3 regions of the Sphingobium tyrosinilyticum genome follow, and region 1 is predicted to be linked to each of the others. Evidence: riboswitches for the same ligand, from Rfam matches in the RefSeq annotation. Region 1 holds a riboswitch; each other region holds the start of a gene.
What was found. Region 1 has a riboswitch for cobalamin ahead of ACFO3E_RS00230 (TonB-dependent receptor plug domain-containing protein). Riboswitches for the same ligand answer to the same signal wherever they lie in the genome.
Positions count from the first base shown of each region.

Region 2: another riboswitch for cobalamin. It lies ahead of ACFO3E_RS11405 (DUF1636 domain-containing protein); the one in region 1 lies ahead of ACFO3E_RS00230 (TonB-dependent receptor plug domain-containing protein).
Region 3: another riboswitch for cobalamin. It lies ahead of ACFO3E_RS11355 (cobalamin biosynthesis protein CobG); the one in region 1 lies ahead of ACFO3E_RS00230 (TonB-dependent receptor plug domain-containing protein).

Region 1 covers NZ_JBHSFZ010000001.1:30,780-40,459, forward strand. The annotation lists gene rsmI (16S rRNA (cytidine(1402)-2'-O)-methyltransferase) at 1-60, opposite strand, end outside; gene ACFO3E_RS00210 (penicillin-binding protein activator) at 72-1,271, shown strand; gene ACFO3E_RS00215 (ABC transporter ATP-binding protein) at 1,367-2,146, opposite strand; gene ACFO3E_RS00220 (FecCD family ABC transporter permease) at 2,140-3,135, opposite strand; gene ACFO3E_RS00225 (ABC transporter substrate-binding protein) at 3,195-4,004, shown strand; gene ACFO3E_RS00230 (TonB-dependent receptor plug domain-containing protein) at 4,041-5,879, opposite strand; cobalamin riboswitch at 6,053-6,292, opposite strand; gene mobA (molybdenum cofactor guanylyltransferase) at 6,358-6,894, shown strand; gene cobA (uroporphyrinogen-III C-methyltransferase) at 6,977-7,759, opposite strand; gene ACFO3E_RS00245 (nitrate reductase) at 7,746-9,680, opposite strand, start outside.
Region 2 covers NZ_JBHSFZ010000025.1:56,640-66,319, reverse strand. The annotation lists gene ACFO3E_RS11450 (hypothetical protein) at 1-391, opposite strand, end outside; gene ACFO3E_RS11445 (NAD(P)(+) transhydrogenase (Re/Si-specific) subunit beta) at 729-2,120, opposite strand; gene ACFO3E_RS11440 (NAD(P) transhydrogenase subunit alpha part 2) at 2,124-2,414, opposite strand; gene cobU (bifunctional adenosylcobinamide kinase/adenosylcobinamide-phosphate guanylyltransferase) at 2,750-3,289, opposite strand; gene cbiB (adenosylcobinamide-phosphate synthase CbiB) at 3,286-4,188, opposite strand; gene cobD (threonine-phosphate decarboxylase CobD) at 4,202-5,179, opposite strand; gene ACFO3E_RS11420 (adenosylcobinamide-GDP ribazoletransferase) at 5,176-5,886, opposite strand; gene ACFO3E_RS11415 (histidine phosphatase family protein) at 5,883-6,446, opposite strand; gene cobT (nicotinate-nucleotide--dimethylbenzimidazole phosphoribosyltransferase) at 6,443-7,459, opposite strand; gene ACFO3E_RS11405 (DUF1636 domain-containing protein) at 7,456-7,863, opposite strand; cobalamin riboswitch at 8,032-8,223, opposite strand; gene ACFO3E_RS11400 (alpha-glucosidase) at 8,306-9,680, shown strand, end outside.
Region 3 covers NZ_JBHSFZ010000025.1:36,896-46,575, reverse strand. The annotation lists gene bluB (5,6-dimethylbenzimidazole synthase) at 1-198, shown strand, start outside; gene ACFO3E_RS11360 (alpha/beta fold hydrolase) at 314-1,177, opposite strand; cobalamin riboswitch at 1,308-1,534, shown strand; gene ACFO3E_RS11355 (cobalamin biosynthesis protein CobG) at 1,744-2,793, shown strand; gene ACFO3E_RS11350 (precorrin-8X methylmutase) at 2,793-3,422, shown strand; gene cobI (precorrin-2 C(20)-methyltransferase) at 3,419-4,141, shown strand; gene cobJ (precorrin-3B C(17)-methyltransferase) at 4,138-4,887, shown strand; gene ACFO3E_RS11335 (cobalt-precorrin-6A reductase) at 4,863-5,612, opposite strand; gene ACFO3E_RS11330 (bifunctional cobalt-precorrin-7 (C(5))-methyltransferase/cobalt-precorrin-6B (C(15))-methyltransferase) at 5,611-6,813, shown strand; gene ACFO3E_RS11325 (cobalamin biosynthesis protein) at 6,795-7,166, shown strand; gene cobM (precorrin-4 C(11)-methyltransferase) at 7,163-7,948, shown strand; gene ACFO3E_RS11315 (cobyrinate a,c-diamide synthase) at 7,945-9,252, shown strand; gene cobF (precorrin-6A synthase (deacetylating)) at 9,249-9,680, shown strand, end outside.

The sequences.
Region 1 (9,680 bases):
GCCGATCGGCCCCGCAACGATGTAAAGCCCGGGTTCCAGCCCAGAAGATTGAGTTTCCATAAGGACGCCAGATGACAGAGACGGATGCCCTCCGGCAAGCGGACATGTTCGCGGCCCTGAAACGCGGTGCACGCATTTTGTTCGCGGCGACCGCGTTGCTGGCCGCAGCCTGTCAAACGGTCGTGCCGCGCGGCCCCAGACCGGCACCCGGCGAACCTGTGCCCAGCAGCCCCGACGTAACCCAAGGGCTGCCCACCGACTCGATGCGGCATCGCGTCGCGCTGCTGGTGCCGCTAAGCGGGCCCAATGCAGGCGTCGGCCAATCGATCGCAAATGCGACGACGCTGGCGCTGCTGGACACCAGGGCGGACCGGGTGCGCATCACCACCTATGACACAGGGCTCGGCGCGGCGGCTGCGGTCAACAAGGCGCTGGCCGAGGGCAATCGTTTGATCCTGGGTCCACTTCTGGCGGAGGATGCGCGGATCATCGGCCCTATCGCATCGCGCGCGAATGTGCCGGTGATCAGCTTTTCCAATGATGTGAGCGTCGCCGGGAACGGCGTTTATATCATGGGCTACAATCCCAACCAGTCGATCGAGCGGGTCGTGGAGTTCGCGCGGGGAAAGGGTCTGTCGAAATTCGGCGCCCTGGTGCCCAAGGGCGTCTATGGCGAGCGGTCCGGCACGGCGCTGCTGCGCGCGGTGGAGCAGACGGGCGGCACGGTGGTGTCGATGCAGACCTTCGACAGGTCGGCGGCGTCGATAACGGCGGCGGTGAAGAAGCTGCAGGCATCGTCCAGCTATGACGCGCTACTGATCGCGGATAGCGGCCGCGTAGCGTTGCAGATCGCGCCGATCGTGCGGAAAAATGGCGGTGCGGGTGCGCGGCTGTTGGGAACAGAACTATGGAATACCGACAATAGCCTCGCGGCGAGCCCGGTGCTGCGCGGCGCGTGGTTCGCCAGCGTGTCGGACGGGCTCTATGGCCAACTCGCGGGCAAATATCGCGCGCGCTACGGCAGCTCGCCTTTCCGACTGTCGGCGCTTGGCTATGACGCGGTGCTGCTGACAGTGCGAATCGCACGCGATTGGAAGCCTGGCACGACGTTCCCGGCGGCGAGGCTGCGCGATCCGGGCGGCTTCTCGGGGATCGACGGCGCGTTCCGGTTCGGGCGCAGTGGCGTGGCCGAACGGGCGCTGGAGGTGTCGGAGGTTGGCGCTGGGACCTATACGGTCGTGGCGGCGGCGCCCAAGGCATTTAGCGAGTAGGAACTCTTTCTCCGCTCGGACGGAGCCTGTCGAGGCCCCCCTTTCTTTTGGGAAAAGTGGCGCACTTCGACAGGCTCAGGACGAACGAGATAGTGCTAGTCCTTGATCCGTCCCGTCGGCAGGATCAGGGGCCAGTCGCGATCCGGTTCGATGCAAGCGGAAATGCCATAAACCTCGGCGAGGCTTTGCTCGGTCAACACCTCCAGCGGCGCGCCATCGGCCACGAGCTTGCCCTTGTCCATCAGCAGCAGGCGGTCGCAATACCGTGCGGCCATCCCGAGATCATGGAGCACCGTGACGACCAGGGATCCCGCGCTTGCTTCAGCCTTCAACAGGTCCATGACATCGATCTGATGCCCCGGATCGAGCGCGGCGAGCGGTTCATCGGCGATCAGGCCGGGCGCACCGACCGCGAGCGCGCGGGCAAGGAGGACGCGAGCGCGTTCGCCGCCTGACAATTCGGTGGCCACACGGCCTTTCAAATGAAGGACGTCGGCGCGGGCGAGAGCGGCATCGACCAACGCTTCGTCGTGGGGAGACAGGCGGGAGAGCGGCCCGAGATGAGGCATGCGGCCTAGCGCGACCAGCCTTTCCACCAGCAACGGCCAGTGCAGCGTCTGTCCCTGCGGCAGATAGGCAATGCGGCGGGCGATCTCCTGGCGCGAGAGGCGCGCCGCGGGGCTGCCATCAATCTCGATTTCGCCGCCGACGAGCTTCGTCAGGCCGAGCAGGGCGCGAATCAGCGTCGATTTGCCCGCGCCATTGGGACCGATGATGCCGACCAGCTGGCCGGGCTCCAGCGCAAGGGTGACGCCATCGACTGCCGGATGGCGGCCGAGGCGGACGGAAATATCCTGCGCACGGATCGTCACCATAGCCGCCGTTCCCGCATCAGATGGACAAGGAAGACCGGGACGCCCAGCAGCGCGGTGAGGACCCCGAGCTTGAGTTCGCTGCTGGTCGGGATCAGGCGCACGCCGATGTCGGCCAGCGTCAGCAGCGCCGCCCCGCCCAGCAGCGACGGAAGCAGGACGGCGGAGGGCGAGCGGTCGGTTAGCGGGCGGACGAGATGCGGGACGATGAGGCCGACAAAGCCGATCGCGCCCGACACGGCGACCGCGCCGCCGACGCCGATCGCAACGCCCAGCATGATGCGCAGGCGCGCCTTGCCTAGGTCCGCGCCAAGGGCCTGCGCCCCCTCCTCCCCCAGTGTCAGCGCGTCAAGGGTGCGACCATCGGCGATGAGCAGCGCCGCGCCGATGAGGACACAGGGAAGCGCAATCCAGACATGGGCGTAGCTGCGATTTTCCAGGCTGCCCATCAGCCAGCTCATGATCTCCATCGCCGCGAAAGGATTGGGCGAGAGATTGAGCGACAGGCTGATCCCCGCCCCCGTCAATGTCGCGACGGCGATGCCCGCGAGGATGAGCGTCAGGGGGCTTTCCGAAGGACCCGCGAGCAGGAACAGTGCGGTGATCGCAATGAGGCTGGTGGTGATGGCGAGCAGCGGGAGAATGGCGGGATGCAGTTGCGCGAGGCCGAAATAGAGGGCACAGACGGCCCCCAAGGCTGCGGCGTTGGATGCGCCCAGCACCGATGGCTCCGCGAGCGGGTTGCGCAGATAGCCCTGGAGCGATGCGCCAGCGAGCCCGAGCATGGCGCCAACGATCAGGCCGAGCAGCATGCGGGGCAGGCGCAGGTCGATGAGGATAGCGCGGGCGATCTCGTCGCCCCCTCCACCAAGGACGGCCAGGATGCGCGGGAGCGACAGCGGGACAGCGCCCAGCGTGAGCGAGCCGAGCGCGGCCACAAGCGTGAGCGCGATGAGCGCGGGCATCAGCAGCGGATGACGCCGGGCGGTCATGGCTTGCGTCCTTGCAGGTGCTTGGTAGAGCTTCGCGACACCGTGGGGGACGCGACAGGATGCGAGGCAGGACTATCATCGCGGCGCTCTGTGTGCTGGGGCTGACGGGTGCGGCCGCCCCTGCTCCCAAGCGGATCGTGTCGCTCAACACCTGCGCGGATCAATATGTGCTGGCGCTTGCCGATCCCCGGCAGATCGTCGCCCTCAGCCCCTATGGCCATGATCCGGAACTGTCGGCAGCGGTGGCGAAGGCGCGCCGGTTTCGCACGCTCCGCCGCCCCGCCGAGGAGGTGCTGGCGATGCGGCCCGATCTTTTGATCGGCCTTCCCGATGGTGCGGGAAGCGTGGTCGGCGCCCCGCCGGGCCAGTGGCGAACGCTGGGGCTGGCCAGTGCGGACAGTCTGGTCACGATCCGGGCCCAAATTCGTGAGGTCGCCGCGGCGGTCGGACATCGCGAGCGCGGGGAGGCGCTGATCCGGCGCATGGATCGCGATCTTGCCCCGCTGCCTCAGGCTGGACGCGGCGGGGTCGCAGCCTATTATCAGCGGCGCGGCTATATGACCGGGACGGGTACGCTGGTCGATGAACTGATCCGGCGCGCGGGGCTCGTCAATCTGGCGGGGAAGCTGGGCAAAGCCTCGCTTGCCCAGGTACCGCTGGAGGAGATGATCGCGGCAAGGCCCGATTGGCTGATCGTCGAGAGCGGCAGCGAGAATGTCGTCGATCAGGGAACGGAGATGCTGCACCATCCGGCGCTGCGTTCCATCCCCCGCATCCGCGTTCCGCAGGCGTGGACGGTGTGCGGCGGCCCCGCCTATGTGGAGGCCGCGCGCAGTATCGTGGCGCAGGTCACCGTTGCGCAGAATTGAGGGGCTGAGGCTCACGCCAGCCCCTCTCGCCAGGCTTTAGAAGCGGACACGCACGCCGCCAAAGGCCGAGCGGCCATAGGTGTTGTAACCATAGACCGTCGAGTATTCTTCATCGGCGAGATTGTCGATGCGGCCGTAAATCTCGAGATGTTCGTTGATCGGGAAGGATGTACGGACGCCCAGCAGAGCATAGCCGTCAAGTCGCTGCGTATTGGCAGCGTCGTTGAAGCTGTCGCCCACCATGGTCAGCGTAGCGCCCATCGACAGGCCGAAGGACCAGACATAGTCGGCCGAGACGCTCACCGCATTCTTGGCACGGCGGGGCAACAGCTTGCCTTCGTTGATGCCGCCTTCCGACCGGTCGATCGCGTCGATATAGCTGTAGGCAGCCGTGACGGTGAGCGCATCGACGGGCTTCAGCGTGACGGCGGCCTCAACACCCTTGGCCCGGGTCCGGGTCAGGTTGATATATTGACCGAAGGGCAGGATGAAGCCGTCGAAATAGAGCTGGTCGCGTGTGTCGCGGCGGAAGGCGGTGACGGAGATCATCGCGCGGCCGCCCACGACGCTATGATCGAAACCGATGTCGTAGCTCTTCGACTTTTCGGGCCGAAGGGCGGGATTGCCGTTGAAGCCATCATAAAGTTGATAGAGCGATGGCGCCTTGAAGCCTTCGCCATAGCTGGCGCGGATGTTGGTGCGGCCAGCATTGGGCGTGTAATTGGCGTTGGCGCCGAGCGTGGTCGCACCGCCGAACTGGCTGTGATCGTCGTGGCGCACGCCGCCGGTGAGCGAGAGGCCGGTGAAGGGCTTCACGACGGCGAGGGCATAGACGCTGTCGATATTCGCCTTGGCGCCGCCGCTGCCGAAGCCGTAGAAATCATAATCCGGCCGCTCATGCTCATAGCCGAAGACCAGCTTGGCCTGATCAATGGGCTGATAGACGCCCTCATATTCGAAGCGAAGGTTGGTGCCCGAATAGCCATAATCCCCGAAGGGCGAGAAATAGTCGCGATCGTTACGAAGCCAGGTGACGGCGCCCCGCTGGGTCAGCTTGCCGTCGAACAGGGCGAGGTTGATGCCCGCATAGCCGACATATTGGTTCAGCTTGCTGCTGTCCGTCGACTCCATCGGCGCGCCGAAGAAGATGTCGGTGTCGAGATCGGCGTGGATATAATAGCCGCGCAAATCGAGGCTGAGATTGTTGGTGAAGGCGAGCTTCAGCTTGGCGTGGGTGGCGATATTCTCATAGCCGTCCTTTTCCGTGCCGCCCTGGGCGGCGGAAATGCCGTCAGTGCGAAAATAAGCGACGCCCACGCCGCCCGACGCGATGCCGCTGCTGCCGGACACATCGGCTTTGGCGTTCAGCGTGTCGGCATAGCCATAGTCGATCGAGGCGCTGCCGCCGAAGCCTTCGGCAGGCTCGCCGGTCATGATGTTGACGACACCGCCAATCGCCTGGCTGCCATAGACGACCGAGTTGGAGCCGCGCAGTATCTCGACTCGGCGGATGTTGCCGGTCAGGAGATTGCCGAAGTCATAGAGATCGCCGATGCCGCTGGGGTCGTTGACCTTGACGCCGTCGAGCAGCACCAGCGTTTGCGTCGTTTCCGCGCCGCGGATCGAGATACCCGTAACCCCGCCCACCACATCAGCACGGTTGAACCGTACGCCCGGCGTCGTGATCAGCAGGTCGGCGATGCTGACCGACTGGCGCGTTTCGATGGTCTGTGCGTCGATTACGGTGACGGCCTGGCCGACTTCATCGCGAGGCTGCTCGATGCCGAGCGCGGTGACGATGATCTCGTCATTATCCCCTGCGAGCGCGGGGGTGGCGGCGAGAAGCGCCAGCAGTGAAATTCCGGTCTTGAACATGTTCGTCTTCCCTGAGCGTCAGGCGACTCTTGGGCGAGGGTCTCCGCGCAAACGGCCGGACACGCGGTAAGGACAGACGCCAGCGCCCCGCCCCGCGCACCGATGCGGCCCCCGCCGCTTCGCGTCGCTCAGACGGAAAACACCGTGCCCGGACCTATCCCTGGATCCTGGACAAGAGCGACCATGCGCTGGCAGGTCTCCTGGCTCGCGGGTCAAGGCAGCGATGCACGGCCTTCCCGGGCCGTCTGGCCCAGTGGCTGGCCCCCATCGCCTCCCCTTTGAAGACGGCGGGTTCCACAGTGCATCGCGCTCGCCGCTTACAGTTGCAGGGACAGCCGCGGAATTGGATAGCCACGCTATCCGCACCGCATTCCCTTTCAAGCCCAATGGGCACCGGCGCGATCTTCTTATGTCAGCGGTTGCCCGCTCACGCGCCGCGCCATAGGGGAAAGCAGAGGTTCTGCCAAGGAGTGGATCGATGCGATTGCTGGGCGCGGTGCTAGCCGGTGGGCGATCCAGCCGGTTCGGGAGCGACAAGGCGCTGGCCGTGATGCCGGACGGGCGCATCCTGCTGGAGCATGCGATGGCGGCGATTGCGCCGCATGTGGAGGCGGTGGTGGTTTGCGGCCGGGCGATGGAGGGGGTGACGGGCCTACCCGATCGGCCTGCCCCAGACATGGGGCCGCTGGGCGGGCTGAACGCGGCGCTGCATCATGCGGCAGGCCAGGGCTTTGACGGGGTGCTAACGATCGGGTGCGACATGCCGGTCTATCCGGCCGCGCTGGCGGAGGCGCTGACCGCAGATGGCGCGGCGGTGCTGAAGGGGCAGCAACTTGCCGGGTTCTGGCCCGCTTCGCTGGCGGGAGAGCTGGACGCGCACCTGGCCGAAGAGAATAACCGCTCCATCTATGGCTGGCTGGAGCGGATCGGCGCGCAGATCGTGGACCGGGCGGATATCGTGCTGCCCAATATCAACCGGCCGGAAGATCTTGATGGTTTGCGCTATCAGGACTGAGCCTGTCGATGCCCCTTACCTTCCTTCCAACTAAGGCAGGGGCATCGACAAGCTCAAGGCGAAGGTGCGGAGGGCTGAGCCTTCAAGCCTGAAGAGCGACGCTTGCGGCGACCTCACCAGGCATGGCCGTGCCCGCCACCGCTTCGCCAATCAGAAGCAGGGTCGGATCTTCATCGCTGATCGTGGCGACCAGGAAGGCAAGCGCGGACAGCTTGCCGCGGATCAGCCGTTCGCTGGGGAGCGAGACATTGACCGCCACCATCACGGGCGTTTCCGGATCACGCCCAGCGGCGATCAGCTGGCGGCTGATCTCTCCGGCAGCGGCGCGACCCATATAGATGCCGAGCGTGCCGCCGGGTCGGGCCAGCGTTTCCCAGTCGAGCTTGAGCGGTTCGCCGGCCTTCAGATGCGCCGTCACCAGGGTCAGGCCCCGCGCCACGCCGCGTAGGGTGAGCGAGGCATGGCCACTCGCCGCCGCCGCGCTGGCCGTGGTGATGCCGGGGCAGATGCGGAAGGAAATGCCGTCTGCGGCCAGATGCTCCATTTCTTCCGCCGAACGACCGAAGACGGAAGGATCACCGCCCTTGAGGCGCACGACGCGCTTCCCGGCCTTGGCAGCGGCGAGGAGCAGGTCGTTGATGCTTTCCTGCGCCTTGCTGTGTCGGCCCGAACGCTTGCCGACACTCACCCGTTCGACCCCCTCGGGGATGAGGTCGAGTACGCCGGGCCCCACCAGCGCGTCATAGAAGACGATCTCCGCTGCCGCGATCAGCTTTTCGGCCTTCCGGGTGAGCAGGTCCGGGTCGCCCGGACCTGCGCCCACCAGCCAGACCTGTCCGGGGGCGATAAGCTCATTCTGCTGCATGGAGTGTCTCCTGCGGAATTTGGGTCAGGATGTTGGCGAGCGCGGGGCGGCATGATCCACAATTGGTGCCCGCGCCGATCGCCTTGCCGATGGCGGGCACATCGACGAGATTCTGCTCGCGTATGGCGGCCATGATCTGATTGAGGCCGATGTCGAAACAGACGCAGATGGTCGGCCCCTTGTCCGGCTGGTTGCCCGGCCCCCGCGCGGCTAGGACGGAGGCGCCCACCTCTTCGACCTGGAGCTGGCCGATCAGCCAGTCGCGCGACGGGAGCAGGCCGGTCTTAGTGACGATCAGGATGCCCGCGAGCTTCCCTTCCGCGATGATCGCGACGCGGCGGGTGCCGCGCGTCTGGTCGATGGCTTCGACCCGATCACCCTTCGGCAGGCAGGCTTCGAGCCGCACCGCATCCCCATTGCCCGCGACCTCGTAAAGCGCACCGCCCGTCACGGTGATGCGGGTCGCCCAGAGGCAGGGGACCTTGGCGGGCTGCTCACCGCGCAGGATCAGGAAGCCCTTCCATTCGGTCGAGACTTTCTCAAGCGCCGCCGGGGTCGCCTTGAAGCCGGGCTGGCCCGAATGCGGATCCACCAGGGGACGGGGCAGCAGGCCAGTGCGGCCGCCGGTCGAAATCTGGTCGGTCCAGTGGATCGGCGTGAATATCTCGCCGACGCGCTGACCTTCACTGACGCTGGCGCGAAAGAGGCTGTTCCCCTGCGCGGTAGAGACGCGGGCGAGATCACCATCGGCGATGCCCAGCGCCTGCGCGTCCTGCGGATGGACTTCGACCAGCGGTTCCTCGCGGTGACGGGCGAGCTTGGGCGCAAGGCCGGTACGCGTCATGGTGTGCCACTGATCGCGATAGCGCCCCGTGTTAAGCGTCAGCGGCCATGCTTTTAGCGGCTCCTGCAACTCCAACTGCTTGGTAAGAACCAGCCGCGCCTTGCCCTCCGGGGTCGAGAAGCGGCCATCGGCGAAGGGCTTGTCGCCGCCCCAGCGGAAGGGCTCCATCGTCTCATAGGCGTCGTTACCGATGGTGGCGTGGCTGCGCAGGTTGAGCACGCGCTGGCCGTCATTCTGATAGGCGGTCAGGCGCGCATGTTCGCGCCAGATGTCGGCGGGCCGATCATAGGCGAAGGCGTTGCGCCAGCCCATGCGGCGCGCGACTTCGGTCACGATCCACCAGTCGGGCTTGGCCTCGCCGGGCAGCGCCAGGAAGGGACGCTGGCGGCTGATGGTGCGGTCCGAATTGGTAACGGTGCCGTCCTTCTCGCCCCAACCGGCGGCGGGCAGGCGAACGTCGGCATAAGCGCTGGTGTCGGTGTCGGCGATGATGTCCGAGACGACGACGAAGGGGCAGGCTTCCAGCGCCTCACGCACGCGGTTGGCGTCGGGCAGCGAGACGGCGGGATTGGTCGCCATGACCCATAGCGCCTTCACCCGGCCTTCGTTGATCGCGCGGAAGAGATCTACGGCTTTCAAGCCCGGCTTGGTCGCCATCTTCGGCGCAGCCCAGAAGCGGCCCACTCGCTCCACATTTTCAGGCGCAAAGTCCATGTGGCTGGCGAGCGTCGAGGCAAGCCCACCGACTTCGCGGCCGCCCATCGCGTTGGGCTGGCCGGTGATCGAGAAGGGCGCGGCGCCCGGCTTGCCGATGCGGCCGGTGGCGAGGTGGACGTTGACGATCGCGTTGACCTGATCGGTGCCGCGGATCGACTGGTTGATGCCCTGGCTGAACATCGTGACGGTGCGCGGGGTCGCGGCGAACAGCCTGAAGAACTGCTCCAGCAGCGCGGGTGCGATGTCGCAGGTCTTGGCCGTGCTCCACAGATCATGGCCGGTGCGGATATGCTCCCAAAAGCCTTCGGGTGCGTTCACATGCTCGGCCATATAGGCTGGGTCGGCGATGCCTTCCTGATC
Region 2 (9,680 bases), on a different contig from region 1:
CAGATACGGCACGGCTGAGATTGGTCTTGCCCGAGGCGCGAACGCGCAGCTTCACCTGTTCCTCGACGGCGAGGCTCGCGGCGTCCGGGTCGGCGGGCAACGCCCCCTGCCCCGCCAGCTCCGCGCGTAGCCGTGCGGCCAGCGCCAGGCGGCGCGGATCGCGCCCGCCCATGGGGGTCAACGCATCGCACAGCCAGTCGCGCAGCGGCTGCACGGTCCCATCCTTCGCCACCAGCGGCCCGGCGCTGCCGTCCGGGCGGGCGACTTCGGCGATCAGCGTCAGCAGCATGAAAGCGTAGCGTGGTCGCGTGCTCGCATGGGCAAGCCGGTCCAGCAGGGCGGAGAGATCGCCAGCGCCGGGAGAACGGGGCTTGATCGAACCATGAAACATAACGGGGATGAATCAAGCACAAGTGGGGGCCAATGTGAATCCCTTGCGTGGCGAATTGGTCGCTTTTGTCGCGGATGACACTTTGCCGGAGGGTAAAGTGTCATTGTCGGCACTTTGTATTGGGGTGATGGAAAAGGGGACCCAGCCTCCTTGCAGCGCGAGATGGGAGGGAATGATTGGAATGCAGTTGCAGCGGATGGCAGAGGTTTAGCGCCCGCCCTCCCCACGATGACCGATCCCTTCCCCATGTTCCGATGAGGCGGATTTAGCGCGCACGAAAAAGCCCGCTGCTTAAGGGGCAGCGGGCTTTTCTTTTGCCGGTGAGGGAAAGCGCGCCTTAGTGGAGGCCGCTGCCGCCGCTCAGTTCCTTGGCGATGGAGCCGACCATATCCTTGGCGTCGCCGAACAGCATCTGGGTGTTGCTGTTATAGTAGATCGGATTGTCGATCCCGGCGAAACCAGCGTTCATCGAGCGTTTGATGACGAAGACCGACTTGGCCCGGTCCGCTTCGATGATCGGCATGCCCGCGATCGCGCTCTTGGGATCGTCGCGCGCCGAGGGGTTCACCGTGTCGTTCGCGCCGATGATGACAGCGACGTCTGCCTGAGGCAGTTCGGGGTTGATGTCGTCAAGGTCAACCAGCTGCTCATAAGGCACATTGGCTTCGGCCAGCAGCACGTTCATGTGGCCGGGCATGCGGCCCGCCACCGGATGGATGGCGAACTTGACGTCCACGCCCTTCTTGGTGAGCGCTTGGTATAGTTCGCTGACCTTGTGCTGCGCCTGGGCGACGGCCATGCCATAGCCGGGGATGATGACGACGGTGCTGGCATTTTCCAGCTGCATCGCGGCTTCCTCGGCCGAGGCGGAGCGGACGACGCGATCGTCCTTGCCGCCAGCAACACCCGCCACGACATTGCCAAAGCCGCCGAACATGACGTTGGCGAAGCTGCGGTTCATCGCCTTGCACATGATGACCGCGAGGATGAAGCCCGACGCACCGTCAAGCGCACCCGCGACGATCAGCAGCTTGTTGCCGAGCGCAAAGCCCATAGCGCTGGCCGCGAGACCCGCATAGCTGTTCAAAAGCGCGATGACGGTCGGCATGTCCGCGCCGCCGATCGGGATGACCAGCAGGATGCCGAAGAGCAGCGCCAGCGCGACGAAGGCCGGGAACAGCCAGGTCTGCGTCGGGTCGAGCGCAAGCATGATCGCGATCACGAGCGCGCCCAGGGCGACCGCGCCATTGACGATGCGCTGGCCGGGGAAGGACACAGGACGGCTGCCCATGATTTCCTGCAGCTTGGCGAAAGCGATGACCGATGCGGTGCAGGTCAGGAAACCCAGCGCCATTTCGAACATCAGCGCCCACAGCACGAAGCTGCCCGCATATTCGGCGTGAGCATGCTTGTAATATTCGGCAGCGCCGATGAGGCCGACGGCGAGCGCGCCGAAGGCGTGGGAGATCGCGGTCCGCTGCGGGATGGCCGTCATGGGCATGAGCAGCGCCATCGGGATACCCGCGGCCGCGCCTGCCACCATGGCGATGAGGATCAGATTATAATCGACGACCTCATGCTGGACGAGAGCGCCGATGATGGCGATGACCATGCCGATCTCGCCCGCGCGGACGCCGCGCCGGGCCGTTGAAGGATGGCTCATCCACATCAGCGAGAGGATGAACAGGGTCGATGCGGCAATCGCCGCGAAAGGAACGAAAGCGTCCATCGGTTACTTCCCCCGCGGCTTGAACATCTTGAGCATGCGGTCCGTGATCATGAAACCGCTGACCAGATTCACGGTCGCGCAGAACACCGCCACACAGCCCAACGTCTTGGCGAGCGGCGTCGCGCCTTCCTCACCCGTGATCGTAATCGCCCCCACGATGACCACCGCCGCGATCGCATTGGTCAGCGACATCAGCGGCGAGTGCAGCAGCGGCGACACCTTCTTGATCAGCTGAAAGCCGACAAAAGCCGCCAAAATGAAGACGAACAGATAATCTGCATTAAGAGCGTTCACTTGCTATATCCCCTGTCCAGGAACCGCCATCCGGTCGAGACACTGGTGGTCTTCCGATTTCCCCCGGTCCGGGACATATCGTCCCTGCCATGATCGCTGGCTCCCATAAAACCCCTCCACGCATTATTGGGCCGTCCCATATTGATCCGTTCGACCACAGACAAGCCGGTCGCACCCAAATATCACCCTGTCGATTCGCGCAATGAATTTATTCGGTGTATTCAGGCAAACAGGGAAGCCGGCCTCCTTCATTTGGAATAGGAAAAGGCCGCTTCGATGATCGTTCAGTCCCCTCCCATTGGCCCGCAAGGTAACTCTATACTATGATGCAGTTTTTAAAAGGTCTGTGCCGAACGCCCGTGCTGTTTTAGAATTATGGGTAAACCGGCCGCGACGAACAGCACCTTGTCACAAGCCGCCGCGACATGTTGGTTGAGCAGGCCCGCCTCGTCTCTGAACCGCCGGGCCAACCCATTTTCTGGGACTATGGACAAGCCAACTTCATTGCTGACGAGCGCGATCGGCGTGGCGCATTCCTTGATCGCGGTGATAAGCGCGCTGATCCAAGGGGCGATATCCTCCTCCGCCAACAGCAAATTGGAGAGCCAGAGGGTAAGGCAATCGACCAGGATCGCGCCGGACCCGTGGGCGCCGCGAATGGCGGCGGGCAAATCGATCGGGGCCTCCACGCTTTGCCAGCGGGGGCTGCGGTGGGCGCGGTGGTGGGCGATCCTCGCCGTCATTTCGGCGTCGAATGGCTCGGCTGTGGCGACATAGCTGAGCGTGCCGGGCATGGCTTCGCACTGCGCCTCAGCATGGCGGCTCTTTCCCGAGCGCGCACCACCCAGGACGAAAAGCCGTTGGAAAGCGGTCATAGGCGGGCTCCTTCGATCAAGGCGGTCACTAGCCAGAGCAAAGCGCAAGCGCGGATGTAGAGGTCGAGCGCGGCGCGCGCGGTGGCGGACGTCGCCTCCCTCCCTTCGCCGCCGATCCAGGGCTTATCGTGGGACACGCCGTCATAATGGATGGGGCCAGCGAGCCGGATGCGGAGCGCGCCTGCCATGGCGGCTTCCGGCCAACCCGCATTGGGAGACGCGTGGCGGGCATGGTCGCGGCCGAGGATGCGCCAGCCCCCGCCCCCGGCGATACAGAGGAGGGCAGCCGAAAGGCGTGCGGGAACGAGGTTGAGCAGATCGTCGAACCGCGCCGCCGCCCAGCCAAAAGCCGCGAAGGGCTCTTCCCGATGGCCGATCAGGCTGTCGGCGGTGTTTGCCGCCTTATAGGCCCAGATGCCGGGCAGGCCGCCGACGAACAGCCAGAAGAGCGGCGCGACAACGCCGTCGCAGAAGCTTTCGGCTAAGCTTTCAATGGCCGCGCGGGCAATGCCTGCTTCGTCGAGGGCTGCTGTGTCGCGGCCGACGATCAGGCTGACGGCTCTGCGAGCGGCGGGGAGGTTGCCTGCTTCGAGCGCTCTTATGACGGGGAAGACATGATCGAAGAGGCTGCGTTGCGCGAGCGCGGGCCATGCTGCGAGCGCGAGACCGGCCCAGGCCCAGCGGCCAAGCAGATGGTAAATCGCGGTTTCGACAAGCCATGCGCCGACGATAGCGGTGAAGAGGAGGAGCAATAGCGTAGCAACGCCGCCTAGACGCCGCCAGCGGCCTGGGCGGTTCCAGCGGCGTTCGCAGGCCCAGATGATGCGGGCAAACGCGCCGACCGGATGGCCGATGCGGGCGTGCAGCCGCTGGGGCCAGCCTAATGCGGCGTCCAGCATCAAGGCGGTGAGTTCAACCAAGGGCCGCGTCCAGCCGGGCCATGGCGGCGGCGTCTGCGGGCAGACCGAAGCGGAGCCAATTTGGATGATCCTCGAACGGACGCGTCAGGATCGCCTGGCGCGCGAGTGTGTCGAACAAGGCGGCGGCGTTCGGCGTCTCTATGAGGCGAAAGAGCGGGCAACCGCCCTGCGTTTCTAAGCCGTGGCGGGTGAGCAGTTGGTGGAGCTGGATCGCACGGCCGTGCAGAGTGGTGACGGTCTGGTCGATCCAGGCCCGGTCGCGATAGGCGGCGCGGCCGAAGTCGATCGCTGCGGCGGAGAGGGGCCAGTCGCCGAGCATCTGACGGCACGCCGCTATGATCGCGGGCGGCGCGATCAAGAAGCCGAGGCGCAGACCGGCAAGACCGAAGAACTTGCCGAAGGAGCGCAGGATGATCAGGCGCCTCTCCTGCGCCACTTCATTTGCGATGCTTGCTTCGGGGACGCAGTCGGCGAAGGCTTCATCGACTATCAGCCAGCCATCTCGCTTTTCCTGATGGGCGAGCAGCGCCTGCATATGCGCCCTGGGGAAAAGACGGCCGTCCGGATTATTGGGGTTGGCGAGCAGCAATGCCGTGCCGGGCGGCGCATCCTCCGGCGCGACGAGCGGCAAAGATTTAGGAAAGGCGGCGGCATGCGTGCGGTAAGAAGGGATGAGGTGGAAACCGGGACGGTCAAGCAGTGTGCCGAGCAGGCGGAGGCCGATCTCGCTGCCTGGAAGCGCGCAGACATGGGCTGGGTCCGTCCCGAAATGGCGGGCGGCGGCGGATTCCAGGTCGGCGAGCGCGGCAGGATCAGGAAGAGCGTGCCAATCGGGTGTGATATGGGTGAAGCCAGTCCAAGGCTGCGGATTGATGCCGGTGGAAAGATCGATCCAGCGCTTAACGCTCGCTCCATAATGGGCGCGGGCTTGCGCGAGGCGGCCGCCATGCCAGCGAAAGACGTCGGTCATCGGGCGAATACCAGAGCGGCGAGCAGCGCGCTTTCGACTACTTCTATCCCTGCGCCATGACCATCGCCCGAAATACCGCCGATACGGCTGCGCAGCCACCATGCCCAGAGCGGGATCAGCAGCGCGGCGGATCCCAGCGCAGGCAAGAGCGGGCATATCGCGAGCGCCAGCGCCGACCATGCAACGAGGTGGGCGGGTTTCACGCCTTCGCGGAAGCGGCTGGCCAATCCTTCATGCAACGGTGGGAGCCAAAGCGTCCAGGCCAGCGGGCCGATGCGCGCGATCACAGCGAGCGGGATCAGGCCCCATGCGGGGAGCTGTTCCGCCCACAGCCGCAGGAGGATCAACTTTGCCAGCAGTTGGAGGATGATGGCGACGACGCCGAAACTGCCGATATGGGGATCAGCGAGGACGGCGGAGAGCCTGGCCCGGTCGCCATGCACCGCGCCTGCGCCATCGGCGATGTCGCCGAGACCGTCGAGATGGAGCGCGCCTGTTGCTGCGACCCAGGCGAGCAGGGCGAACAAGGCGGCGACCCAAGAATCGACGCTCAGGCCGAGCGTCATTGCCGCTGCGGCTGCTGCGCCCACGGCGAACCCGGTTGCGGGGAACCAGCGGATGGCGGCGGCGAAATCCGTCTCGTCCGCCTTGACAGGAGGGAGCGGCAGGCTGGTCATCAGTTGCAGGGCGAGGATCAGCCGCCTCATGTGACCAATCCGCTAATCTGTGCGCTTTGCGTTTCGGGCCAGACGCGCAGGGACACCAGGGCGCCGTAAGGCAGATCGATCGCCCAGGACTGGCGGTAAGTGAAGCCGCAGAGCAGCGTCAGCGCGGCGCGCATCGTTCCAGCATGGCTCAGGACCAGCGTGGGTTGGTCGATGGTAGCGAGCGCGCTTTCGACGCGGAGACGCAGGTCGGACCAGCGCTCTCCTCCGGGTGGCGGGTTTTCGTCTGGTGCGTCCCAGAAGCGGCCCACGTCCGACGTGGGAAGCGTGGCCGGCTCGGCCCCTTCCCATGCGCCGAAATGCAATTCGCGCCAGCGGGCGCCGGCGTGATGAGGCACCGCGCGCTCTGCAGCGATGAGTGCCGCGGGGCTGCTGGCGCGGCCGAGGTCGGAGCTGAGGACTTGCGCGAAGTCGACGGCGCGGGCGCGTTCGAGGCAGGGCTGCATGGCGTCAAGATCAGGCGGCACATCGCTATGGCCCAGCAGCAGGCCCGGCGTTTGCGGCGCGCCATGGCGCATCAGGTGGAGGGCAAAGCTGTTCACAGCGCGCCTGCTACGGCGGCCTCTGCGAAGGTCGCCATGCCGGCATGAGCGGCGAGCGCCGAACGGACGATCTGTGCGGCGACGGCAGCGCCGCTCCCTTCGCCAAGACGCATGTCGAGCTGCAGCAGCGGTTTCAGCCTGAGTGCCTGAAGGAGCCGGGCATGGCCTGTTTCCGCCGAATTATGGGCGGCGAGGCAATGGGCGGTGATGGCCGGATTGTCGCGGGCGAGAGGGGCGATGGCGGCGCTGGATATGAAGCCGTCCAGCAGCATGGGCACGCTCAGGTGGCGGGCGGCGAGGATTGCTCCGGCCATGGCGGCGATCTCACGCCCGCCGAGGCGGCGGAGCGTCTCGAAGGCGCTGGTGCAATGGGGACCGTGGAGCGCGAGGGCCTTTGCCACGGCATCCGCTTTTCGCGCCAAGCCGTTATCATCGACGCCGGTGCCCCTGCCGATCCAGTCCGGGGAGAGGCCGCCGAAGGATTGAGCGCAAAGGGCTGCGGCGGGCGTGGTGTTGGCGATGCCCATTTCGCCAACGAACAGCAGATCGGTGCCTGCCGTCACGGCGGCCGCGCCAGCGTTGAGCGCGTCGAGACATTCCGCCTCGCTCATCGCCGGGGCTTCGCATATGTCGGCGGTCGGGCGGTCGAGGTCGAGCGGGACGATGGAAAGCTCGGCTCCGCAGGAGGCGGCGAGCGCGTTGATCGCTGCGCCTCCTGCCTGGAAATTCGCCACCATCTGCGTAGTTACTGCTGGGGGGAATGCGCTGATGCCACGGGCTGCAACGCCATGATTGCCCGCGAAGATGGCGGCGCGGATGCGGTCGGCGCGCGGACGCTCCCTGCCTTGCCAGCCCGCCATGAACAGCGCGATTTCCTCCAGGCGGCCTAGCGACCCGGCGGGCTTGGTGAGTTGCGCCTGGCGGGCGGCGGAGGCTTCGATGGCGCTCCCATCCGGCTCCGGCAGTCGGTCGAGCGCCCGGTCGAAGGCGGCTCTGTCCTCGAAGCGGATCATGTGCAGACAAAGCCTTCGGGAGGCGTGCGGACGATGAAGTGGCCCTTCACCCCCTGCGGCCAGTCGGCATAGCGCACGACGCCTTCCTCACTGGCGGCGTGGCGGAGCGTGTAGTCGAGGATGGCGCGGGCAGCATCCGCATCGGGCGTGAAGTCGCCCAGCACATAGCCGACCTTGCCCTGTCCACGCACATGCACGGTGCAATGGCGCTGGCAGGCGAAGAGGCAGGGCATGTCCTGCACGGCGACGGCAGCGTAGGCGGACTCCTGCGCCTGAAGATCGCGCATCGCTTCCACCAGCAGAGCGCCGCCGCGGCGGCCTTCCGCATCCTCCCGCTGGTCGGCGGACAGGCGGCAGGTGGAGCAGACGACCACCGACGCTCGATCTTGTACGGGGCGCAGCATCAGACGCGCCCTTTCATAATCATATGCACATGAAAGACCGTCATCAGGGTCCTCCCGCTTCTTGAACCGCGAACAGCCTTGTCCAGGCACGCAAGCAAGCGGACCGGAAAGGCGATGGCTGTCGCTGCGCGAGGGAGACCCCGTTCGCCCGGCACACCCTGTCCGGTCGAAGAACGACTGCGGCAGGCAGGTCTCCTGGCTCACGGGTCAGTGCTTTCCGGCCGCCTTCTCGGGAACAGTTGATCCCCAATGGCGCTGTGGCCGGTCCGCTCACCGCTTACAGTTGCAGGGGCAGCGCGGGTATCGCACCCGACTTCCCTTTTGATCCCCTAACGGGGAACCTGTCGCGGGGCTGCTGATAAAGCGGCGATGGCCTGCTCGCAAGCGGTAGATGGCGGCGGGGACATGTGTATGCTGCGGGTGCAGCAAGGGAGCGTCACCCATGAGCGACTCCGGCCAGCCCTGGTGGAAGGGCGCCGTCATCTACCAAATCTATCCGCGCAGCTTTCAGGATTCCGATGGCGACGGGATCGGGGATCTGCCCGGCATCACGCGGCGGCTGGAGCATATCGCCCGGTTGGGGGCCGACGCGATCTGGATTTCGCCTTTCTTCACGTCGCCGATGCGCGACTTTGGCTATGACATCGCGGATTATTGCGGGGTCGATCCGATATTCGGCACGATCGAGGATTTCGACGCGCTGGTGTCGCGGGCGCATGAACTGGGCCTCAAGGTCACGATCGATCAGGTCTATGCCCATACATCGGACCTGCATGACTGGTTTCGCGAAAGCCGGGAGAATAAGGGCAATCCCCGGCATGACTGGTATGTCTGGGCCGATCCAAAGCCCGACGGCACGCCGCCGTGCAACTGGCAGTCGGTGTTCGGTGGCCCGGCCTGGACCTGGGACGCGCGCCGAGGGCAATATTATATGCACCAGTTTCTTAGCAGCCAGCCGCAACTGAATGTCCATAATCCCAAGGTGCAGGATGCGCTGCTGGACGCCATGCGTTTTTGGCTGGAGCGGGGCGTGGACGGCTTCCGGCTCGACGCGCTCAATCATGCGATGCACGACCCTATGCTGCGCGACAATCCGCCTGCACCGGACGATGGCAAGCCGCGCACCCGGCCGTTCGACTATCAGATTCGCCGCTACAGCCAATCGCATCCCGATATGTTGGGCTTTGTCGAGCGCATCCGGGCGCTCACCGACCGTTATGGGGCGATTTTCACCATGGCCGAAGTCGGCGGCAACCGCGCCGAGGAAGAGATGAAAGCTTATACGGCCGGAGAAAAGCGGCTGAACAGCGCCTATGGATTTGATTTCCTTTATGCTGCGGCGCTGACCCCAGCGCTGGTCGCCGAAACCGTCGCGCGCTGGCCTGATAAGCCGGGCATGGGATGGCCGAGTTGGGCGTTCGAAAATCATGATGCGCCACGCGCCCTGTCGCGTTGGTGCGCGATGGAGGACCGGTCGGCGTTCGCGCGGCAGAAGATGGCGCTTCTGGTCGCGCTGCGCGGCAATGCGATCCTCTATCAGGGGGAGGAACTGGGGATCACGCAGGTCGATATCCCCTTCGAGCGGCTGCAGGACCCGGAGGCTATCGCCAATTGGCCGTTGACCCTTTCACGCGACGGGGCGCGCACGCCGTTGCCGTGGGAAGCGAGCGCAAGCGAAGCGGGGTTCAGCACGGCGACACCCTGGTTGCCGCTGGGGGAAGAGAATCTGGCGCGTGCCGTGGATGCGCAAGAGGAAGATCCGGACTCGCTGCTGAACTTCACCCGCGTGATGCTGGCGCTGCGCAAGGAAAATGGAG
Region 3 (9,680 bases), on a different contig from region 1:
ACGCGGAGCATCGGCATGGGATGGGTTTCCATCTTGGAACCCCAAGGCGTGGACGCGATGCTGGATATTCCCGCCAGTTGGGAATGTCTTGGGCTGCTATGCCTTGGGAAGCCGGAGATTGAGGAGGATGCGCCGGAACTGGAGCGGCGCGGCTGGGAACAGCGCATGGATTGGCATTCGGTGGTGGTGCGGCGTTAGGATCACGCGCACCCAGCCCGTTCGCCCTGAGCCTGTCGAAGGGCGTTTCCTGAAGAAAGTGGAAGGCTTCGACAAGCTCAGCCTGAACGGGTGATTCCAGGAGGACTGAGCGCGCCTACGCCCGCCCATCCAACAAGAACCCGAGCGCCAGCTCTTCAAACCGCTGCTTGCACTCGATCATCGCCCAATGGCCGCATTTGGGGAACACATGCAGTTCCGCATTGGGGATCACCCGCATCGGCAGGAACGCGCCGTCCAGCGGGCTGACTTTGTCATCGCGGCCCCAGGTGATCAGGGTCGGCGCCTGGATCTTGCCGAGATAGTCGATCCGCTGCGACACGCCCGGCCCGCTCATGGACTGTGCGATGAAGCCGAGCGCGGAGCGCGTGTACATCTTACGGCTGCTTTCCATCGTCACCGGTTCGAGCGCGGCCTTGTAGCGCATGTCGATAAGCTCGTCGGTGATGATGGACTTGTCGTACACCATCGACTCCAGCCAGGCGATGATGTTCTCGCGCGTTGGATCCTCGATGAAATCGACGAGCCGGGTCAGACCTTCATTGGGGAAGGTGGAGGTGATGTTGAACCCGATCCCGCCGATCGTAATGTAGCGCAGCACCCTTTGCGGATGCGACGCGGCGAGATGGCCGCCGACGATGCCGCCATAGCTGTTGCCGAGGATATGGGCGCGATCGATACCGAGGCCGTCCATCAGCGCAACCACCGCATCGCGCGCCACCGCAACCGGATCGCCATCTACGGGATCGCTTTTGCCGTAGCCCGGTGCATCGAGAATGATCGTACGGAAATGCTGCGAGAAGAGCGGCAGATTGCCCTGGAAATTCGCCCAGCCCGTGACGCCCGGACCTGAGCCATGAAGCAATAGCAGTGCCGGCCCCGATCCAGCCTCATGATAATGCAACCGTCCATTGGCGGTTTCCAGGAAACGGCTGGTCGCTTCGAAGCTGAGATCGCTCATCAATTCTCTCTCCATATCGTTATGGGCCAAGGGAGTAGCGTCAGGCCATGACAGGCGCAAGCAAGCCGCCGCTGCCCACTTTCCTTTCGCGCGCATCCCCTTTATGAAGCGCAGCGGACCGGGCCTTGCCCGGTTCATCGATCGCGCCGGTGTCCCGCAAGGGACTTAAATGGGAACGCGGTGCGGGAGGGTTGCCTCCCTAATCCGCGGCTGTCCCTGCAACTGTGAGCGGCGAGCAAGGCATGGATCGGCCGGACCCTGAAGATGGGACGGTCAGCCACTGGAGCGATCCGGGAAGGCCCCATGCCGACGCTATGACCCGCAAGCCAGGAGACCTGCCGGAGCAAAGGTCGCTCTTGCCATGACCCAGGGGATGGTCACGGCTCGGTTCTCCGTTTGAGCGACGAATAGAGTGCGGCTGCGGCCGTGCGGCGTGCGGCTTTCCCCGTGCGCCTGCGCGTGCCGTCCGCTGGTCGTGGCGCGAGCGTGGAAGGATGGGAGCAATGCAGAAGCAGGCGCAGCACGTCGCCGCCGTGCGCGGCTGGTGCCCGACCGCATGGCAGCCGATGATGGCGGGCGACGGGCTGCTGGTGCGCGTTCGCCCGGCGCTTGGTCGGATGAGCCGAGCGCAGGCCGAAGGTCTGTATGAAGCAGCTTTGCGTCATGGCAATGGCCATATCGACCTCACCAATCGGGCCGCGCTTCAGGTTCGGGGCGTGCGCGAGGTGGTGCATCGCGCGTTGATAGAAAGGCTTGTCGCCTTGGACTTGGCGCAGGCTGATCCAGCGCGGGAAATGCGCGCGCCGCTGATCCTCAATCCGGATTGGGCAGAGGGCGACATCAGCGCATCGATCGCCAATGAATTGATCGCGCGCATGGATGAACTGCCCGAGCTGCCCGCCAAGATCGGCTTTGCGATCGACGCGGGGCCTGCGCCTGTGCTGACCGATGCCCCGGCGGATTTCCGGATCGAGCGGGGAACGAGCGGCGGGCTGATCCTGCGCGCCGATGGACGGGAAAGAGGCGCGTCCGTCACTGCGGAAGATGCGGTGGACGCGCTGATCAGCCTTGCTCACTGGTTTGTTGCCAGCGGCGGCGTGCAGGCCGGGCGCATGGCGCGGCATTTGGCGCCGCTTCCCGCGGGTGAGGCGCCCGCGTCGCCTCGTTCGCGCGCCTCTGCGCTTGCTCAAGCGCCGGGGCCTTTTTACGCCGCGCCCTTTGGACGGGTCGAGGCAACCGCACTACTCTCGATCATGGAGGACGGCGTACAGGCCGTGCGCCTGACGCCCTGGCGCGGCTTGCTGCTGGAGGGCGGCAATGCTGCGCCGGACGACCCTGACGACCCACGCCTTTCTGCCGATGCCTGTCCCGGTGCGCCCGCCTGCCCCCAGGCGAGTGTCGCCACGCGCGACCTTGCGATTCGGCTCGCCCCGCATGTTCCAGGGCTCCATGTCTCCGGATGCGCCAAGGGATGCGCGCGTCCGTCGCGGGCGGCGGTCATGCTGACCGGCCGCTCGGGACGCTTCGACCTTGCCCATAACGCCCGTGCGGGCGCGCCGCCGCTTCGCGCGGGCCTCTCGCCTGACCAGATCCTTACCCTCTTCGGAGTCCAATGATGCCGCATGTCTATGAAAGGGATGGGGCGGAAATTTATCGCCAGTCCTTCCGCACCATCCGCGCGGAGGCGGAGCTTGGCCGCTTCTCGCCCGAAGAAGAGCGGGTCGCCGTGCGCATGATACATGCCGCCGGGATGGTGGACCTCGTCCGCCATATCCGCTTCTCCCCAAGCTTCGCGGTCACAGCCTTCGCGGCGTTGGAAGCAGGCGCGCCGATCCTGTGCGACGCACGCATGGTATCGGAGGGGATCACGCGCGCCCGCCTGCCCGTTGATAATCCGATCCTCTGCACCCTGGGCGATCCGCAAGTGCCCGATCTCGCCCGCGCCATGAACAATACGCGCTCTGCAGCGGCGCTAGAGCTGTGGCGGCCGCATATGGAGGGCGCGATCGTCGCGATCGGGAATGCGCCGACTGCTCTCTTCCACTTGCTGAACATGCTGGAGGACCCCGCCTGCCCTCGCCCCGCCGCAATCATCGGTTGCCCGGTCGGCTTCGTCGGAGCAGCGGAATCCAAGGAGGCGCTGTGGGAGGCGCAGCCCGTCCCCTGCTGCATCGTTGAGGGGCGGCTGGGCGGCAGCGCCATGACCGTGGCCGCCATCAACGCGCTGGCGAGTGCGGCCGAATGAGCGGGGTCATTCATGGCGTCGGCCTTGGCCCCGGCGCGCAGGACCTGATGAGCGTGCGCGCCGACCGGCTGATCCGCAACGCCCGCCACATCGCCTATTTCCGCAAGCCGGGACGCCACGGCCATGCCCGGCGCATCGTCGAGGGGCTGCTAAGGCCCGATGCCATCGAATATGCGATGGAATATCCAGTGACGACCGAAATACCGGTCAGCGACCCGCGCTATAATCAGGCGTTGTCCGCCTTTTATGCCGACTGCACCGCGCATCTCCACAGGCTGGCAGCGGATGGCGAGGATGTGGTGGTGCTGTGCGAGGGCGACCCCTTTTTCTACGGCAGCTTCATGCATCTGCACAGCCGCCTGTCGCCGCTTGCGCCGGTGCGGATCGTGCCAGGCATCACCGGCATGTCGGGGGCCTGGACCGCCAGCGGCACACCGATCAGCTGGGGGGATGATGTGCTGACGGTCCTCATGGCGACGCTGCCTGAAGAGGAACTCGCCCGGCGCATCCACGACACCAATGCGCTGGTGGTCATGAAGATCGGCCGCAACTTGGCCAAGCTGCGCCGCGCGGTCGAGGCGGCGGGGAAGCAGGACTGCGCCTGGCTAGTCGAATATGCGACCATGGCCGACCAGAAGATCACGCCGCTTCCCGAAGCACAGGCGGTGACCGGCTATTTCTCCATCCTGCTGGTTCACGGCCAGGGACGGCGGCCATGAGCGGATGGGTGGCGGTGGCGGGGCTCGGACCCGGCGCGGACGAACTTGTCACGCCCGAAGTGATGCAAGCTTTGGCCGAAGCGACGGATCTTATCGGCTATTTCCCCTATGTCGCGCGAGTCGCCGACCGGCCCGGTCTTGTCCGCCATGGTTCCGACAATCGGGTGGAACTGGAGCGCGCCGCCCATGCGCTGGAACTGGCCGCGGCGGGGAAGCAGGTCGTGGTGGCGTCATCGGGCGATCCGGGCGTTTTTGCGATGGCCTCTGCCCTATTCGAGGCGCTGGAGGCGGGTCCCGCAGAGTGGCGCTTGCTGGACATACGCATCCTGCCCGGCATCACCGCCATGCTCGCCGCCGCCGCGCGCGCGGGCTCGCCGCTGGGCCATGATTTCTGCGCCATCAACCTGTCGGACAATCTGAAGCCCTGGGCGCTGATCGAACGGCGCCTGCGCCTCGCAGCGCAAGCCGATTTCGCCATGGCCTTCTACAATCCCCGGTCGAAGGCGCGGCCCGAGGGGTTTGCCCGCGCGCTCGACATCCTGAGACAGGAGTGCGGACCTGACCGGCTGATCCTGTTTGCGCGCGCCGTTTCCACGCCTGAGGAAGAGTTGCGCGTTGTCCGTCTGGGTGACGCCGGGGCCGAGATGGCGGATATGCGCACGATGGTCATATTGGGGTCGAGCCACAGCCGGCTGATCGAACGGCCCGGCTCCCCTATCCTCTACACCCCGCGTTGGACCGAATGATCGATCCACGCGAGCACTTCGCCGATGCCGTGTACCACCTGCGTTTGGGGCAGGGGCGGCCGGTGGATCATGATGACCGGCAGGCCGAGCGCCCGCGCCGCGTCCAGCTTCGCCCGCGCGCCTTCTCCACCCGCATTCTTGGCGACGATCAGGTCGATCCGCTGCGCGCGCATCAGCGCGAGATCTCCCTCCAGCGTGAAGGGGCCGCGATCCACCACCAGATGATGGCGAGGCAGCGCTGGCGGCACGTGCGGGGCATCGACGAAACGAAGCAGATAATGATGCTGCGGCTGGGCGGCGAAGGCCGCCACATGCATCCGGCCGAGCGCCAGCATGACGCGCCGTGGCTCTTCCGCCAGCGCATCCACGGCGCTGGCGATGTCGGGAACATGAGTCCAGCGGTCGCCCTTTCCCGCTTTCCAGGCAGGGCGGGTCAGCATGATGTGCGCGATGCCCGCCTGTTGCGCCGCCTCCGCTGCATGGGCGCTCATGGTAGCGGCAAAGGGGTGGGTCGCGTCGATGAGATGCGTGACTGCCTCCCGCTCCAGATAGGCGGCGAGACCCGCGACGCCGCCAAAGCCGCCGACGCGCATAGGGACCGGCTGCGGGCGGGGATTGCCGGTGCGTCCGGCATAGCTCAGCACCGCGCGATCGCCGCGATCCGCCAGCGCCTTTGCGACCGCGCTGGCCTCCGTCGTGCCGCCCAGGATGAGGATGTTGCGCATGGCGGCTGAGAGTCCCTGGCTGACGATCATCGGCATTGGCGAGGATGGAGCGGCGGGCCTGTCCAGCGCCGCCCACGCCGCGCTGGAGCAGGCGCGCATCGTCACCGGCGCGCCGCGCCAGCTGGCGCTTCTGCCTCCCCTTAAGGCGGAACTTTTGACGTGGCCAGTACCCTTTGACGATGGTGTTGCGCCGCTGCTCGCCCGGCGGGGAGAGCCGGTGGTGCTGCTGGCGTCGGGTGACCCTTTCTGGTTCGGAGCGGGAGCCAGCATCGCCCGGCATCTCGATCCCAGTGAGTGGATCGGCCTTCCCGCGCCGTCCAGCTTTTCGATCGCCGCCGCGCGGCTGGGCTGGTCGTTGCAGGATGTCGTCTGCCATGGCCTTCATGCCGCACCGCTGGCCCGGCTGCGGCGCGATCTTGTGCCCGGCGGCCGAGCGATCCTGCTGCTGCGCGACGGGGCGGCGGTGGGCGAGCTTGCGACCTATCTCGTTGAGGCGGGTTTCGGCGCGTCCACCCTCTATGTCATGGAATCGCTTGGCGGGCCGCGTGAACGCATCCGCGCCGTGCGAGCGGATGCCTATGCGTGGGATAATGTTGCCCATCCGGTGGCGGCGGGGATTGCGATGGCGGGTGACGGCGAGGTCATGCCGCGCGCCAGCGGCATTGCCGACAGCTGGTTCGAGCATGATGGCCAGATCACAAAGCGGCCGGTTCGCGCGCTGACACTGTCGGCGCTCGCACCTCTTCCGGGAGAGACGCTGTGGGACATCGGCGCTGGGTCGGGATCGGTCGCAATCGAATGGTTGCTCTGCGGTCCTCGTATGCAGGCGATCGCCTTTGAGGCTGATCCGGTTCGCGCCGCGCGCGGCCGCGCCAATGCGGCGCGGCTGGGCGGCGATCGCTTGTCGGTGATCGAGGGCAGGGCGCCAGCCATATTGGAGGGCCGCAAACGGCCCAATGCAATCTTTGTCGGCGGGGGCTTGAGCGAGGCGCTGTTGGAGGCGATCCTTGGCCTGCCGGGCGAGCGGACGCGTTTGGTCGCCAACGCCGTCACGCTGGAATCCGAGGCGCTGCTGGCCCAGTGGCAGGCGCGTCTGGGCGGCGAGTTGCTGCGCATCGAGATGGCCAGCGCCGCGCCACTTGGCACGCGGCGGGGCTGGAAAGCCTCCTATCCGCTGGTGCAATGGAGCGTTACGCTGTGATCGTCGCGGGCTTTGGCTGTCACAGCGGGGCGGATGAAGCGGCTTTGCGGGCCGCGCTGGCGGCTCATGGCGTTGCCGTGGCGGCCGTCGCGACGCTGAACCATAAGGCGGCATTGCTCGCGCCGCTGGCCAACGCGCTGGGGGTGCCGCTTATTCTCTTCGCGCCTGATGACATTAGGGCCGTGAAGACGCGCACGCAATCCGCCGCCAGCCTGGCGACTTACGGGGCCGGCAGCGTAGCCGAAGCGGTAGCGCTGGCTGCAGCCGGACAGCACGCCAAGCTGATCGCCACCCGCATCATATCACCCGATGGGCAGGCGACATGCGCACTCGCCCAAGGAGTTTCCGCATGACCGTCCACTTCATCGGCGCAGGACCAGGCGCGCCCGACCTGCTGACCCTGCGCGGTCGTGACTTGATCGCCGCATCGCCTGTCTGCCTCTATGCCGGGTCGCTCATACCGCGCGCGGTGCTCGACCATTGCCCGCCGGGCGCGCGGATGGTGAACAGCGCCCCGCTGACGCTGGACGAGATCATCGCAATCATCGCGGAAGCCGATGCTGCGGGGCAGGATGTTGCACGGCTTCATTCGGGCGACCTGTCGGTCTGGTCGGCGATGGGGGAGCAGATACGAAGGCTGAAGGCGCTCGGGATCGGCTATACGGTTACGCCAGGCGTCCCCTCCTTTGCGGCTGCTGCGGCGGCGCTCGGAACGGAATTGACCTTGCCCGGACTGGGGCAATCGCTCGTGCTCACGCGGACACCGGGGCGCGCGAGCGCAATGCCTTCGGGTGAGACGCTGGCGGCATTCGGCGCTACCGGGGCGACGCTGGCCGTCCATCTGTCGATCCACAATATCGCGGCGGTCGTCGATGATCTGTCGCCGCTCTATGGCGCGGAATGTCCAGCGGCGATCGTGTGGCGGGCGAGTTGGCCTGATGAGCGGATCGAACGGGGCACGCTTTCGACGATTGCCGAACAGGCTACGGGCGGGCCGGAACGCACGGCGCTGATCCTGGTGGGGCCTGTGCTGGGCGACGCGGACTTTACCGAAAGCCAGCTTTATGCACCTGGCTATGACAGGCGCTTCCGCCCCTCATCGGCGGACTCGCGCTTCGCCGAGACCGAGGAATGACGCCGGGCATCCTTCTAGCCGCGCCGCGATCCGGTTCGGGCAAGACGGTCATCACGCTTGGTCTTTTACGGGCGCTGGCGCGGGGAGGCGTTCGGGTACAGCCCTATAAGTGTGGGCCGGACTATATCGACACGGGCTATCATCAATTGGCGAGCGGGCGGGCGGCGTTCAATCTCGATAGCTGGGCGATGGATACGGCCCTGCTCCAAAGCCTTGCCGGGGAAGCCGCGTCCGCCGAACTGGCGCTGGCCGAGGGCGTCATGGGCCTGTTCGACGGTGCACCTGTAAAGGGCGCCAGTGGAAATGGCAGCAGTGCCGACATAGCCGCAGCCCTTGGCTGGCCGGTCATTCTGGTCATCGACGTGTCGGGCCAGAGCCAGTCAGCCGCAGCGCTTGCCCATGGCTTTCGCGCGATGCGCCCGGATGTGCGGGTTGCGGGCGTGATCCTGAACCACGTCGCCAGTCCGCGTCACGAAGCGATGATCCGTGAGGCGATGGAGGCGATCGCGCTGCCGGTGCTGGGCGCGGTGCCTCGGTCAGCCGTGCTGGCGTTGCCGGAGCGGCATCTGGGGCTTGTGCAGGTGGGGGAGCATGTGGAGGCGGATAAGGCGATCGAGGCCATTGCGGACATGGTGGAGGCTCATGTGGACCTATCCGCTGTGCGTGGGTTGGCGGGCGCGCTGTCCTCGGCCCCGCCGCTGTGTCATCGCTGGCGGCCGCCGGGGCAGCGCATCGCTTTGGCGCAGGACGCCGCCTTTTCCTTCACCTATGTCCATATGGTTGCGGGTTGGCGGGCGGCGGGGGCGGAGATATTGCCCTTCTCGCCGCTGGCTGACGAAGCGCCCGACGCGCAGGCCGATGCAATTTGGCTGCCTGGCGGCTATCCTGAGCTGCACGCGCCGGGCCTTGCGCATGCGGCTCGCTTTCTCGAAGGCATGCGGCGGCACGCTCGCGATCGGCCGGTTCATGGCGAATGTGGCGGCTATATGGTGCTGGGGCAGGCCATTATCGACGCACAGGGACAGACGCATGCAATGGCTGGGTTGCTCGGGCTCGTGAGCAGCTTTGCGGAACGGAGACTGCAGCTTGGCTATCGCAACGCGCGTTTGCTTTCACCCATGGGCGGTTATGATGCAGGGGCGGATTTGCGGGGCCATGAATTTCATTATTCCACCATCGTCGAGCAGCCTGACGAAGTGCTCGCCCATGTGACCGATGCGAAGGGGGATCCCGTCGCTTCAGGTGGATCACGCAAGGGGTGCGTGACGGGCAGCTTCTTCCACCTCATCGCTGGCGCCGCATGATCCGGCTGTCTTTGATCGGCATAGGGACGGGCAATCCCGACCACCTCACCCGCGCCGCGATCCGCACTATGAACGAGGCGGACATGATCCTGCTGCCGCGCAAGGGAGCGGCTAAGTCCGACCTTATCGACCTGCGCCGAGCAATCTGCGCGGAGGTGCTGACGGGCGGAACGCGCATCGTCGAATTTGACATGCCGACGCGCGCCGACCAGCCCGCCTATGTGGAGGCGGTGATCGACTGGCATGATGCCATTGCCGCAATCTGGATGAAGCAGATCGCCGTGCATCTGCCGAACGGCGGCACGCTGGCGCTGCTCGTTTGGGGAGACCCTTCGCTGTACGACAGCAGCCTGCGGATCGCCGAACGGTTGGGGCCTAAGGTTGAGATCCGGGTCGTTCCGGGGATCACCAGTATCCAGGCGCTGACC